DNA from 4 places in the Paenibacillus sanfengchensis genome. Region 2 is predicted to be linked to each of the others. Evidence: riboswitches for the same ligand, from Rfam matches in the RefSeq annotation. Region 2 holds a riboswitch; each other region holds the start of a gene.
The links. Region 2 has a riboswitch for cyclic di-AMP ahead of V4U84_RS15040 (hypothetical protein). Riboswitches for the same ligand answer to the same signal wherever they lie in the genome.
Positions count from the first base shown of each region.

Region 1: linked by a shared signal. The riboswitch ahead of V4U84_RS06430 (APC family permease) and the one ahead of V4U84_RS15040 (hypothetical protein) in region 2 are both predicted to bind cyclic di-AMP.
Region 3: linked by a shared signal. The riboswitch ahead of V4U84_RS23395 (TrkH family potassium uptake protein) and the one ahead of V4U84_RS15040 (hypothetical protein) in region 2 are both predicted to bind cyclic di-AMP.
Region 4: linked by a shared signal. The riboswitch ahead of V4U84_RS25485 (C40 family peptidase) and the one ahead of V4U84_RS15040 (hypothetical protein) in region 2 are both predicted to bind cyclic di-AMP.

Region 1 is NZ_JBAGJC010000003.1:33,876-37,187, forward strand. It holds gene V4U84_RS06430 (APC family permease) at 1-1,321, opposite strand, end outside; cyclic di-AMP (ydaO/yuaA leader) riboswitch at 1,458-1,654, opposite strand; gene thiD (bifunctional hydroxymethylpyrimidine kinase/phosphomethylpyrimidine kinase) at 1,866-2,684, opposite strand; gene V4U84_RS06440 (acyl-CoA-like ligand-binding transcription factor) at 2,788-3,312, opposite strand, start outside.
Region 2 is NZ_JBAGJC010000006.1:145,434-148,745, reverse strand. It holds gene V4U84_RS15055 (ABC transporter ATP-binding protein) at 1-676, shown strand, start outside; gene V4U84_RS15050 (OsmC family protein) at 699-1,118, shown strand; gene V4U84_RS15045 (hypothetical protein) at 1,256-1,693, opposite strand; gene V4U84_RS15040 (hypothetical protein) at 1,708-2,199, opposite strand; cyclic di-AMP (ydaO/yuaA leader) riboswitch at 2,347-2,518, opposite strand; cyclic di-AMP (ydaO/yuaA leader) riboswitch at 3,027-3,190, shown strand; gene V4U84_RS15035 (hypothetical protein) at 3,306-3,312, shown strand, end outside.
Region 3 is NZ_JBAGJC010000017.1:5,616-8,927, reverse strand. It holds gene V4U84_RS23395 (TrkH family potassium uptake protein) at 1-1,318, opposite strand, end outside; cyclic di-AMP (ydaO/yuaA leader) riboswitch at 1,398-1,557, opposite strand; gene V4U84_RS23390 (CPBP family intramembrane glutamic endopeptidase) at 1,843-3,312, shown strand, end outside.
Region 4 is NZ_JBAGJC010000022.1:46,520-49,831, reverse strand. It holds gene V4U84_RS25490 (C40 family peptidase) at 291-767, opposite strand; cyclic di-AMP (ydaO/yuaA leader) riboswitch at 774-911, opposite strand; gene V4U84_RS25485 (C40 family peptidase) at 1,154-1,645, opposite strand; cyclic di-AMP (ydaO/yuaA leader) riboswitch at 1,648-1,782, opposite strand; gene V4U84_RS25480 (hypothetical protein) at 2,004-2,834, opposite strand; gene V4U84_RS25475 (M1 family metallopeptidase) at 2,992-3,312, opposite strand, start outside.

The DNA.
Region 1 (3,312 bases), on a different contig from region 2:
CCGGTAAAAAAATGAGTGCGGGCCAAACCTGCGTAAACTTCGTAATGAAAAACATCATCATGACCGTAAAGCTGATCACCGCGCCTACCGCGTTAATGGTGAGCTTTACTCTCCACCCTTCGGGTTTCTCCCGGATCCACTTCACCAGCATCCCGGCCTGCGCCAGTGTGAACGGGATAAAAACCCCGACCGCATAAAGCGGAATCAAATGCTCGGTCTGCCCTTTAAACACGATAATCAATAAAATCGAAGCCGCCGCCAGAAACACAATTCCGTTCGAATAGCCAAGGCGATCTCCACGAACGGTGAACATCCGGGCGATATATTTATCCTTTGCCAGGTTGACCGCCAGCAGCGGAAATGCCGAATACCCTGTGTTCGCGGCAAGGACGAGAATCATTGCGGTGATTCCCTGAATCGCGAAATACATCCCGCCTCTGCCGAAGGTTGCCGAGGCGATTTGCGAAACGACCGTTTCCTCGCCTTTTGGCGAGATGCCGTAGTAATACGCGAGCCAGACGATTCCGGTAAACAGCAAAGCCAGCAGAATGCCCATCGCCGCCAGGGTTTTGGAAGCATTCCTCGGGGCGGGGTCCTTAAAATTCGGGATCGCATTGGAGATCGCCTCCACCCCGGTCAAGGCCGAACTCCCGGACGCAAAAGCCTTCAACAGCAAAAACAAGGTCAGCCCGGCGACAGGTGTACCGATCGGGGCGTGCAGATCGCTCGGGACCTGGCCGGTCATAATCCGATACAATCCCGCACCGATCGTTATGAAGATGATCAGGACGAACAAGTACACCGGATAAGCCAGAATGGAAGCCGACTCGGTAATGCCGCGCAGGTTGAGAACGGTAATCAGCACAACCAGCAGGCAAGCGATCAGCACATTATAAGGATGCAGCGACGGAAAGGCGGAAGTAATGGCGTCCGTCCCCGCCGAAATGCTGACCGCCACCGTCAAAATATAATCAACCAACAGGGCTCCGCCCGCCAGCAGGCCCGCATTAACACCAAGGTTCTCCTTCGACACCACATAGGCGCCGCCCCCGTGCGGATAAGCGAAAATCACTTGTCTGTAGGACAGGACGAGAGCCGTCAGCAGCACGAGAATTCCTACGGCAATCGGGATGGAATACCAAAAGGCCGCCGCCCCGATGGCCATCAGCACAATCAGGATCTGTTCGGGACCATAGGCAATGGAGGACAGGGCATCCGAAGACAGAATCGCCAGCGCTTTCGTTTTACTGAGCTTTTGTTCCCCCAGTTCCGTAGACTTCAGCGGCTGACCGATGAGCACTCTTTTTAGCATGGTAAACATAACTGCAACACCTCATAGTTGGTTTAAGATAGAATACCCATTTTCTTCGGAAAAAAAAGCATAGGGGAGCACAGCAAAAAACCACAGAGGTCAGAACCCCTGTGGTCCATGTCATGTCTGCATGGTCACAGTATCATCCTCTCCCGAACTACGCTTACGAGGTTAGCTGTCGGATTAGGGTGGCGAGAATCACCCCTCCGCGAAAGCCCTGACTGAAAGCTGCCGCGGATTCACCCCCTGCCGCTTTGATTTGGCCGATACTCTCCCGGCCAAACGTTGACGACAAATCGGTTCCCCCGTTTTCCCTTACTGGAAATTCAGCGAATTTTGATATGAAATCCATGAGTGAATATACTCCTTTCACTTATCCGTGTAAAACCCTTGATGTGCCCGATTTCACGAAACATTGACCCAAAAGGGTTCGATTAAGCGCTTACTTCCCTTATTTTCATTTCCTTTCATGATTTATCAGCCCACGTCAAATGTAAGAAAAGGTCCTGCTCTCCGCACAGGAGAACAAGACCTTAAATGGAGGGCCATGGTTTTATTGCTCGCCGTTCAAGCGATACCCCGCGTGAAAAACGGGACCTACAAATTCGTTAAATGCGTATCCGGAGCGGATCGCGGCCGTCACGAATTTTTTCGCTTTCTCCACCGCCTCCTTGACCGGCATGCCGCAAGCCAGCCCGCCGGTTACCGCGGCGGCAAATGTACAGCCCGCACCGTGGTTGTGGGCCGGTTCGATTTTATCGCTCTCCAGGATCGTAAATTCGGAGCCGTCGTAGAATATGTCGAGCGCTTTTTCGCCCTCGAGAGCCTTCCCGCCTTTGATAACGACGTTCCGGGCCCCCCGTTCCCGAATTCGTTTCGCCGCTTCCTTCATATCCGCCACCGAGGTCAGACGCCCCATTCCGGACAATACGCCCGCTTCGAACAGGTTCGGCGTGGTCACGGTTGCCAGCGGCAACAAAGAATCGCGAATCGCATCCGCGCTTTCGGGATTCAGCACTTCGTCCTCGCCCTTGCAGACCATTACCGGGTCGATGACGACATTTTGCTGCCGATTCCGCTTAATGCAGGCTTCCACGACTTCGATGATCGCCACGCTGCCCAGCATTCCCGTTTTCATGGCCGCAACGGGCCCGCCGGCAAATACGGTCTTCAGCTGTTCGGCAACGAGGGCCGCATCCACCGGATATACGCTGTGATGCCAGCCGCGGTCCGGATCCATCGTCACGATGGTGGTCAACGCGCTCAATCCATAGGTCCCGTATTCCTCAAAGGTCTTCAAATCCGCCTGGATTCCCGCCCCGCCGCTGGAATCGCTGCCGGCTATCGTCAATGTTTTCAGTATGGTTGTCATGTCCATTACCCCTTTGCGAAAAACTTTACTGTTTCGGCCTTTATTGTAGCATTATTTTCAGAAAGTCAGTGGAGTTATTTTCAGCTTTGGTTCTGTACCGGTCTTACAGAGAGAATCCTTTTTCCAGATGGCTTAGCGCTTCCTCCAAAAGCTCGGCAAAATCGGTCTCCGGATTTTTCGCATAATGAAGTATCACCGAAATATTCACACCCACCACAGCTCCGGCTAAAGTGCGGATCGCCAGATCCTCCGGGTGGCCGCCGACCCGCCCCGCGACGATATCCGCGATCAGATGCATCATCTGCGTCATGTTGTTCACCAACGCCGCCCAGAGCTCCGGAATCGAAATCACCAGCTGATTCCGCTCGCGCATCGTGGACAACTCCTCGGCGGACATATTAGAAATCTCCGAGATCATGGCGTTTTTCAACGCATGAATAGGACTTAAACCGGGAGGCTGCTCCTCAAAAGCGCGAATAAGCAGGGAATCATAATTATCACGGGTCAGCACATCTTCCTTACTGGAAAAGTACCGAAAAAAAGTGCTGTAGGATATCTCCGCCGCCTCGGCAATCTGCTCCACCGTAGTGGCCCTATAGCCCTGTTCGCGAAACAACCGCATCGCGTG
Region 2 (3,312 bases):
TCAGGACCCGTTCGGCTCCCTTGATCCGAAATGGACCGTTCGTCGTATTTTGGAGGAGCCGCTGCGTACCCATTTTAAATTACCGCCAGAAGAGCTCGTGAAAAAGGTGGACGATATTCTCGAGGTGGTAGGGCTGACGGCAAAACATGCCTCGAGATATCCGCACGAACTGTCGGGCGGTCAGCGGCAGAGAGTGGGGATCGCTCGGGCGCTGATTCTTGAACCTAAATTTATCGTTTTCGATGAACCGGTGTCGGCGCTGGATGTATCGATACAAGCCCAGGTTCTGACCTTGCTGGAGGATCTGCAGAGCCGCCTGTCGCTTACCTATCTGTTCATTTCCCATGACTTGTCGGTTGTCCGGTACATTAGCGATCAGGTCGGGGTTATGTATCTGGGCAAAATGATGGAGATTGGCCCCTCGGAAGAGCTGTTCACGAATCCGCTTCATCCCTATACAAAGGCGCTGATTTCGGCTATTCCCGAGCCGGATATGGACAAGCGAAGGGAGCGGATTGTTCTGTCCGGAGAGGTGCCGAGTCCGCGCAAACCGCCTTCAGGCTGCGTTTTTCATACCCGTTGTCCTCACGCTATGCCAGAGTGCGGCAACGTTCAGCCAGAATGGCAAAAAGTATCCGAAAATCGTTATACAGCTTGTCATTTATATCATAAATAGAAAAAGAAGGTAGGTTAACAACATGCAAGTAACGACAACTTGGCAGGGGAAAAAGTTTTTTCAAGCAGAGGGTCCTTCCGGCTACAAAGTGAATATGGACGCAACTCCGCAATGGGGAGGAGAGGGCAACGGCGCTTCGCCCGTGGAGGTATTATTGGCAAGCTTGGCGGGGTGTATTGGCATTGATGTAACGATGATTCTGGAGAACTTCCTGTCTTCTATTGAAAAGATTGAGATTGTAACGAACGGAGTCCGCAAGGAAGAGCCCCCCAAAGGATTTGCCTCGATCGAGCTGATCTTTAAGGTAGACGGCGATATTCCCGATTACCGGATTTGGAAGGCCATTGAACTCGGGACTTCGAAATATTGTTCCGTATCGGACTCGTTAAATGCGACGATTACACACAGACTCATTCTGAATGGCGTGGAAGTGTTTAAATAAGAACGACGGAAATGGAGGATACTCATAGTCTGGACACTTAGAAAAAAAGTGCCGGGACTGTGGGTATCTTTTTGTCTACTGATGAGAGCATCGGAGTCATATATGATGGTTGGAGCGAAAGCGATTCTGGGTTTTTCTTATAATATCGAAAAATACGCTATAGATTCATGAATCAACTGTGCTGCGTTCCACGGGCGGTTGCTGAAGAGGCTTCTCTTATATTCGGCTCCGGCCGCTGCTTTGAGGCGGGACTGCCTGGACAGAGCGGTGTCCAGCAAGGCGGATCGGACCAATGCCAGTTGTCCCGGGAGCCATTCCGAGCCTTTGGAACGAACAATTTCCAAGGCTTCTTCTACCGATTGGTTTCGGATGGACCGCAAAAAATCCCCCCATTTAATCAAGTCGAACCCTTTGCCGTCCGTAGAGACAGGACAAGCGCCGAAACCGCTGCAGTCTCCGCAGGAAAGTTTCAGGATGCAATACCAGCATTCTTGGGAGCCCCGGGCGGCAATAACAAAAGATGGAGGTCCACTAAAGGCGAACAGTTCAATTCGCGTTAGTCTATTGTTATTCATCTCCGTAACCCTCCTCAACCGTTCAACCAATTAAAATCGACATGATGCATGTTCTCAGCCTTGTGAATATAGCTTCGGATTTCCGTTTCGTTTTCGCAAACGGCAGAATGCTCCAGCCATACGGCGTATTTTGTTTTGTGAACAAAGGTTAAATGAGCGGGAAACGACGCTTGCAATTTCAGCACATACCAGCCCGGAGGTATCCGGAGCCAAGGTTTTCGAAAAGCTGCCAGAAGCGGAAGGCGCAAGCGCGCCGACCAATCTTGTTCCTGCTGTTGTTTCCTGAATTCCCGGTAGATCTCGTGCAAAACCTCTATATCCGTGCATTCTTGACAGGGTGCCGGTGCGCCGAACTGGCGGAATATCCCGATCTTGTTGTCGCCGAAACCATAACCTACGATAAATCTTTGCCCGTGTTCTTCATACCAGAACGCTCCAAAATACAGGTAACGCAAGCTAACCGGGTCCAGAAGATTCCGATGCGATCCCCAATAATAAGTCCTCATGTCGATCCTCATCCTCCCATAGGGTTAAAATGTTTAAAAGCTCGTTTGTCCGCATGCTTACAACAAAAAAACCGCCGACAGAGAATAAACCCCTGCAGCGGTTTGTGCGGACGGGCAAAATGCCCCGACGCAAAAGCACGGAAATCAAGGTTCTCTCTGCTGCGCTTACGAGGTTAGCTGTCGGATTCGGGCGGTGAGAGTCGCCCTACCTTACGAGACCGATAACGTCTCACTTCGGATTCACCCCAAGTTGGACCGAATTTGCGGTCCGATGGTTCCCCCGCTTCCCGCCATAACGGGAATTCAGCGTTCATACAAGTCGAAGAATTCACGGTTCTAACTATAATTCAGGTCCGTATAAAAAAGGGGTAAATAAACCGCCCACGGGTGTAAAAAAACCGTAAAAATGATGAAAAGCCTTGTAAACATGAGTATTTGCGAGGAAAAAAAAGAGTTTCCATTTTGATAACGCTGCCTTTATCCTAGAACTCCTTATTTCAGTGGATACTCATGCTACAGCGTTTTACAATCATTTTGTCAAGGAGTAAGATACGGTCCATGAATTGAATTGCTATTCGATTCTAATGGAGCTGCCGATCCAAAACGGGGAGTCAACGGACCGAAGCTTGTGTGGGAGCAAGCCGATCGGAACCGGGAACGAAATCGTTCGTTCACGACTCGATCAGCGAAGACGGGCGTCTCTCACCGCCTGTAAATGTCAGCTAACCCGTAGATAAAGGATCGTGTGCTATTGAGGGAGAGGATGAATCAATCGGTTATTCATAGTTTTTTCTGCCACAGTCTCGGAAAACTGTGACTTACAATAATCTTTTAAAACGCTGAATCCTTGGAAGACTCAAGGAACGGGGGAACCAACGAAACCGCGCTCGGTTTCATGGGGTGAATCACTCGGCACTCTCAAATGCCTGGTGTAGGGCGACTCTCACGCCCGAATCCGACAGCTAACCTCGTAAGCGTATGGAGAGGCAACATTTTGTCGCGGGCCGATCAGGACGAAAGCGTCATGAGCGAGAAGCCGCGGAAAAGGTTCCTCTTTTCCAAGGCTTCTTTTTGTTGCCTTTTTCCTTGATTCGGAGGAGGAGCGCATGGAGA
Region 3 (3,312 bases), on a different contig from region 2:
TGCCCTCAGGATGCCTGTATAATTCTTTACCCTGCTGTGGTCCCAGCGCATAAGCCAGGGTGAGCGGCCCGAGCCGCCCGGCGAACATGGTAAAGCTGATAATGATTTTCCCCATGACGGTCAGTTTGCCGGTCAGTCCCATCGTCAAGCCGACCGTTCCGAACGCGGAAGTCGCTTCAAACAGGATGCTCAGAAAGCTGGCGTCCTCCGTCGTGGACAGCACCATCGCCACAGCGACGACGAGAAAAAGCGCCAGCATAGTGATCGTAACCGCCTTGAAAATACGCTCTTGGGCCAGCCGGTACCGGAACAGCACGAGATCCGACCGCCCCCGGATCATGGAAATCACGGCACCCACAAGAATCGTGAATGTCGTCGTCTTGATGCCGCCCCCCGTCGAGCTGGGCGAGGCGCCGATAAACATCAGAATAATGATAAAAAACTGGGTGGCCTGCCGCAGCGCCCCGATATCCAGCGTATTGGCTCCCGCCGTTCTCGGCGTCACCGACTGGAAGAAGGAAGCCAAAAACTTCCCGTCCCATCCCAGCGGCTCAAGCGTCTTGGGGTTGGTAAATTCAAAAATGAATATCACCAGAGCCCCCACCAAAATCAAAGCGGTGGTCATCGAAAGCACCACTTTGGTATGCAGCGAGAACTTGCGGCGCTTCCGGAACTCGATCAAATCCGATACAACGATAAACCCGATTCCCCCCGACACGATAAGAAACATCGCGACGAAGTTGACGACCGGGTCGCTAACATATTGGGTCAGGCTCCGGTATTCCCCGAACAGATCAAATCCGGCATTGTTGAACATGGAGACGCCGTGAAAAATCCCGTAATAAATCGCCCGGCCGAGCGGCATATCGAAGGACCAGCGAATCGCAAACACAAGAGCAGCGCCGGACTCAATGATCAGCGAGTAAAGCAGGACTTTGCGAATCAGCCGGACGATGCCCTCCATCGTATTCTGGTTCATCGCCTCCTGAAGCAACAGACGGTCCTTTAGCGAGATTTTCCGCTTCAACACGAGAGAGAACAGCGTGGCCATCGTCATAAACCCCAGGCCCCCGACCTGAATCAGCAACATAATGACTACCTGTCCGAACGTGGAAAAATAAGTGCCCGTATCCACCACCACAAGTCCGGTTACACAAGTTGCCGAGGTCGCGGTAAACAGCGCATCGATCCAGGGAAGCGATTCTCCGGTTGTACTGGAAACCGGAAGCATCAGCAGAAAAGACCCGAGCAGGATAATGGCCGCGAATCCCAGCACCAGAACCTGCGGCGGGGAGAATTTAAACCATTTGGAAAGCAAGGCGGTTCACCTCATTTTGTATATTGGACAAAAAAGTACAAAAGAAAAAAAAAGCACTGGAAATCCAATGCCTTTTGATTGGTCCCTGCAGCAAAGGCCTACGAGGTTAGCTGACGGATTCGGGCTTGCTAGGTCTGCCCTATTCGCCGTCGCAACAAGCGAGAATGCTTGCCGGAAGCGAAATTCACCCCTAAAGATCGGTTCCCCCGTTTTCAAAAGAAATTCGGCCAATTTATGAAGTTTCATTATTTTCATTGCATTTTCGTCAAAAGGATTATAAGCCTTATTCGGCCGCACTACAAAGTGATATTTCGATGAAATTATGCGATAAACGCCGAAAAGGGAGGAAACAAGCTTTATGGTATCCCTTTATCTAAGCCATGCTTTGCTTTCCCAACGTTATTGCGCATTTTCACATTTTCTCCTCCATCTGTGGCGAAGCGCCGCCCCCTGTGTTATCTTTTACTGTGACATCGATTTGTCAAAATCATACGGATTCCAAAAAATCAAAAAGGAGTTTTGACATGTATTCCGACCTAAAACCGCGGCGCCGGATGAAGAACGGAACCTTGTGGGGGCTTGCCGCCCTGGGATTGATTTTGTTTGTTCTTCTCCAAATCTACCCTTCAACGGCCTCCGAAACCCTGCAGCTGGAACAATCGGCGCAGGTGCTCACCAAGGACCAGGCCAAAGCGGCCGCCCTTAAGTTTGCGCAGGACGAACTCGGGGTTTCTCCCGGAGAAGAAGTCATCGTCACTTATCAGACCCGGGCCGACGTTTACGGTTATTTGACCAAAGAGAAGTTAATGAAGGATTACCTGGAGAAATATGACAAGCAGTTTCCTTATGATGTGTTCCGCGTTTATTTCGGCCTGTCCGACGAAGGGTGGGACGGGGTTACTATCGACATACATATGACGACGGGAAAGGCGGTCGGATTTAAAAAGATTCCGAAAACCGACTTCCTCGCCCCGCCAAATGAGCTGGAAAGCAGCGAGGGACTCTTGCTTGGCCTGGACGAAAAAGTCGAGCTGGCCCAGCCCTATCTGAAGGCGCTCGGGTACGGCGAGCAAGGCGCTCCTGCGGTAGACGAAACCGCCTCCGGGCTCCGGTTAACATTTAACGATTACAAAATCGGCGACGCCCGGGCCCAAATGGATATCAGCTTTAAAGATCGGCAAGTTGCGGAAATCACCAGCTATTTTGAGGTACCGCAAAACCATACCAACTATGTGAAACGGCAGACGACCATCGCCAATTGGCTAACTTATGCGGGCTATGCCTTGTTCACGTTCGTACTCGGAATTCTTGCCATTGTATACAGCGCCCTAACGCGAGCCTATACTTCATTCAAACGCGGGATCGTGCTCGCTTCTGTCTATTTTCTGATCTCGATGGGCTCGGCTTTGAATATGCTGCCGTTCCTGGAATCGGAAGGCGTTGACGGTGCGCTCCTGATATTCGGACTCGTTGTTCAAGGGCTCGTCACGCTGATTCTGGCCGCGTCGATCTACTTCTCTCTCGTCGGCGGTGACGGACTCTGGCGCAAGCAGGGAATCAACCTGTGGGCCCGGGCCAAAGAACGCGGATATGGGCGGCATGTGCTGTCATCCATGGCGGACGGCTATGCCTGGGCGTTGATCCTGCTCGGCGTGCAATCGGTCATCTTCTTCATTCTTGAACGCACGATTCATACATGGTCCACGACCGATGCCACCCAGTCGCCTTATAATATGCTCTATCCGGCACTCCTCCCGCTGCTGGCCTGGGTAGCTGGAATTGGGGAAGAGGCCGTCTACCGGCTGTTCGGAATCCCGATGCTGAAAAAAATGTTCCGCAGCACGCTGGCCGCCAGCATCATCACCACGCTGATCTGGGCCTTCGGCCACACGCTGTATCCGATCTATCCGGTGATTTCCCGGCCGATCGAGCTGCTGTTCATCGGCTTGCTGTTCAGTTATATTTTCCTGAGATACGGCTTTATCGCCGTCATG
Region 4 (3,312 bases), on a different contig from region 2:
CGTTTACCCTCACTCTAACGGGAAATGGGTTGCTTGTAAAGATAGGAAGACGTAGGTGTTTCGTCCTCGGTCAGAGGGGTAATGTGGAGTATGGGAAGATTTGGACAGTGGAGTCCGGGAGAGGAAACGGCGATCGTGAAAAAATAAATTTTGGCGGAAAGGCCATATTTGGAAACCTTTTTGAACGGACTTTCGTTATATGGTATATAGCGAAAAAAACGCAGTGGTTCCGGCAAGAACCACTGCGGTATTAACTAAGTTGAGGTGAGCGCCTCAATTTGGCGTAGGGGTCATGATTCTGCGGCATATGTGGAATAACCGGTTTTGCTGAGAATTCTTTTGGCCCCGACATATTTTGATTTATAGTAACTGCTGTTTAATTTATCCGTACGAATTCCTTTGGATGAAGAGGCGTGCGCAAATTTCCCCTCACCGATGTAAATGCCGACATGGGATACTTTATTCTTGCCCAAGGTATTGAAGAATACGAGATCCCCCGGCTTTAACTGGCTTTTGGCGACAGGCGTGCCTTGTTTGTACTGGGCTGAAGAGACCCGGGCGAGCTTGACCCCCATCTGCTTGAACACATATCTCGTAAATCCGGAGCAATCAAATCCGCTTGTGGAGACACCCCCGTATTTATAAGGCGTTCCGTAAACAGAGTTAACCACGCTGTTCAAGGTCGTGTCTTCGGCCGATACGCTCCCTGTCCCCAAGGTGAACAGAATCGCCAAACTTGTCGCTGCTGCTGCAAATGTCTTTCTCATGATGTAAAGTTCTCCTTCCAATGCCTGCGAGGTTAGCTTGAGGATTCGGTTGAAGGTTCCCTATGATTCCTATGTATCGGTAATCAATTCACCCAAAATGGTTCCCCCGTTTCCCGGGTGCCGGGAATTCGGCTAGTCTAGTTGAATGCACCCAAAGTTGTGACGTGGCGAACAATGTTTACAAAGTTGTTACTATTTACTTTGGTTATTGTACCAAGCCTAACTTGCTTTGGCAAGCTATTCTAGGGTTGCCGGATATTTTAATTCTATTGTCCTGTTTATGCCGGGGAGAGACGGGTAATTTCTCCTAAACGGGATTTCCCAAACAGCCATGAAAAAACCCGCAGTCTACGACTCGAAAGAATCGCTGCGGGCCTTTGCCGGAATTATTCTACATCGTCATGCTCTTGGGAGTCGGTGGTGACTTCTTCGTACTTATCGGTACTCAGAATCCGTTTCGCTCCGACATAACGCTGTACATAATACTTCTCACTCAGTTTGCTGATGACTACGCCCTTGGAAGAAGATGCGTGGGCAAACTTGCCATCACCAACATAAACGCCGACATGAGAAACGCCTTTACCGGAAGTGTTGAAGAACACGAGATCGCCGGCAATCAGCTCTTCCTTCTCTACGGCCGTTCCCATCTTGTATTGGGCACCGGATTGATGGGGCAGTTTAATACCGATCTTCGAAAAGACGTACATGGTAAATCCGGAACAATCGAAGCCGGACGTTGTAGTGCCGCCGGAAGAGTACTCCGTTCCCAAGGCCGTATCGATGACGCCGTCCAACGTGGAATCGGCGAAAGCGCTCCCAGTGCCAACGGAGAAAAGAATGGCCAGACTTACTGCTGCTGCGGTCAACTGTTTCTTCAAGAAAATGCTCCTTCCAATGCCTACGAGGTTAGCTTAAGGATTCGGTTGAAGGTCCCCTATGATCCCTCTCTTGCGAGATCAATTCACCCAAAGTGGTTCCCCCGTTCCCCGCCAAGGGAATTCGGCTGTAGTTTACATCCGATTTACTTACATATTCGACACCCGACATGATTCTCCTGCCAAGGTGACAAAAATAATTACAAAATCGTTACTGAATTGTGCTGTTGCTATTGTAACAAAGGCAAGTATATTTTGGCAACGGCTATTTAGCAAGATTCAGAGGCGAAAACACAGGGAAAAGCCCCCGCTTTTCCGCGGAGGCCTTGTGGTGCAAGGGATAGACAAAGATGAAAAAAATTTAACCTTTATGTAACTTGGTCTGCCAGAGTTCATATTGAGAGGATATACTCCAAATTTGAAATAGGCTGCGGATAAAAGGATAGGTTTGCTGTAAAACCATGGCGGCCAACCCGGTCCAGATCCAAGAGAAGGCCCCGCAGATGAGAAATAAGACGGCTCCGGCCGTGCCGAGGATGAGGGAGATGGCGATGCCGGGCAGCAGGTGTCTGAGGCTGATTAGAAGGGAGTTCCAAACTCCCGTCTTGAACAGATAGCCAAATTGGGAGAACAATAGGAGCTGGCGAATGAGCCAGCCGTAGGCCGCCCACCCCAAAAGCAGCCCGATGATCGCCAGCAGGGGGCCCAGACGGCCGCCCCCCGGGATGAGCCAAGGCCAGAGGGCCGCTAACTTCGGGATGATCCATAACCCCGGCAGGGCGAGCAGAATCAGCTCCAGCAGGAAAAAGAGAGTGACCGGCTTCCAGAATTCCTTCATGCCGCGGAAGAGCGGAAGCCCGGCCCCTTGCTCCTCCGGAGGTTTCATGCCGTAAAGAATACCGGCTTGAAACAACGGGGTCATCAGCAGACGCAGGGCAATCAGGCCGAACAGCATCCACAAATACTGGTGGATCGCCGGGCTCCGTCCGAGCTCGATTTGTCCCTCGATCAAGTAAAGAACCTGGCTCAACTCATTCGGTGGGGGATCGGGATACCGCGACAGCAAGGCGATCACGGCCGAGTGAATTAGCCGGTAGAAGAACAACCCCCAAAGCAGCTGGTACAGAAACAGGATGATCACAGAGGGAAATTGGCTTCGAACAAGCCCCCATCCATTCCGTACGTAGGTCATTATTTTCCCTCCTAAAAGTTTTGTGAGCGTTACATCTTAGAGATAGCTGCGTACAAAACTTACTTCGAAAGCATAGGCCTGGTTTTGTGAGCGTTACATCTTAGAGATAGCTGCGTACAAAACTTACTTCGAAAGCATAGGCCTGGTTTTGTGAGCCCTACCAGACGAGCGTCCCCAGCAGCGCTTCCAGCAGTTTTACGACGCCAAGCGTAGCCCGGGTGCCGGTTGGCTCGGCAATTTCGGCCCTCATGTAATTGTTGATGTGTTTGTTCTCGAGAACCAGCGAATAATCGGGATCGACCTGCACCCAGTCCAAAGGTTCTTTATACTGCAGCTTCATCTGAACGGTTCCACCTTCGCCGTTCCAGACTTTGCGGACCGTATGTCCGTCCTTGAAGCTGAAGAGAAGCGGAATTTTGGGGGCGTTTCCGCCCCGACGGCTTAAAGTAACCTTTGATTCATACAGGGGCGCCCCGTT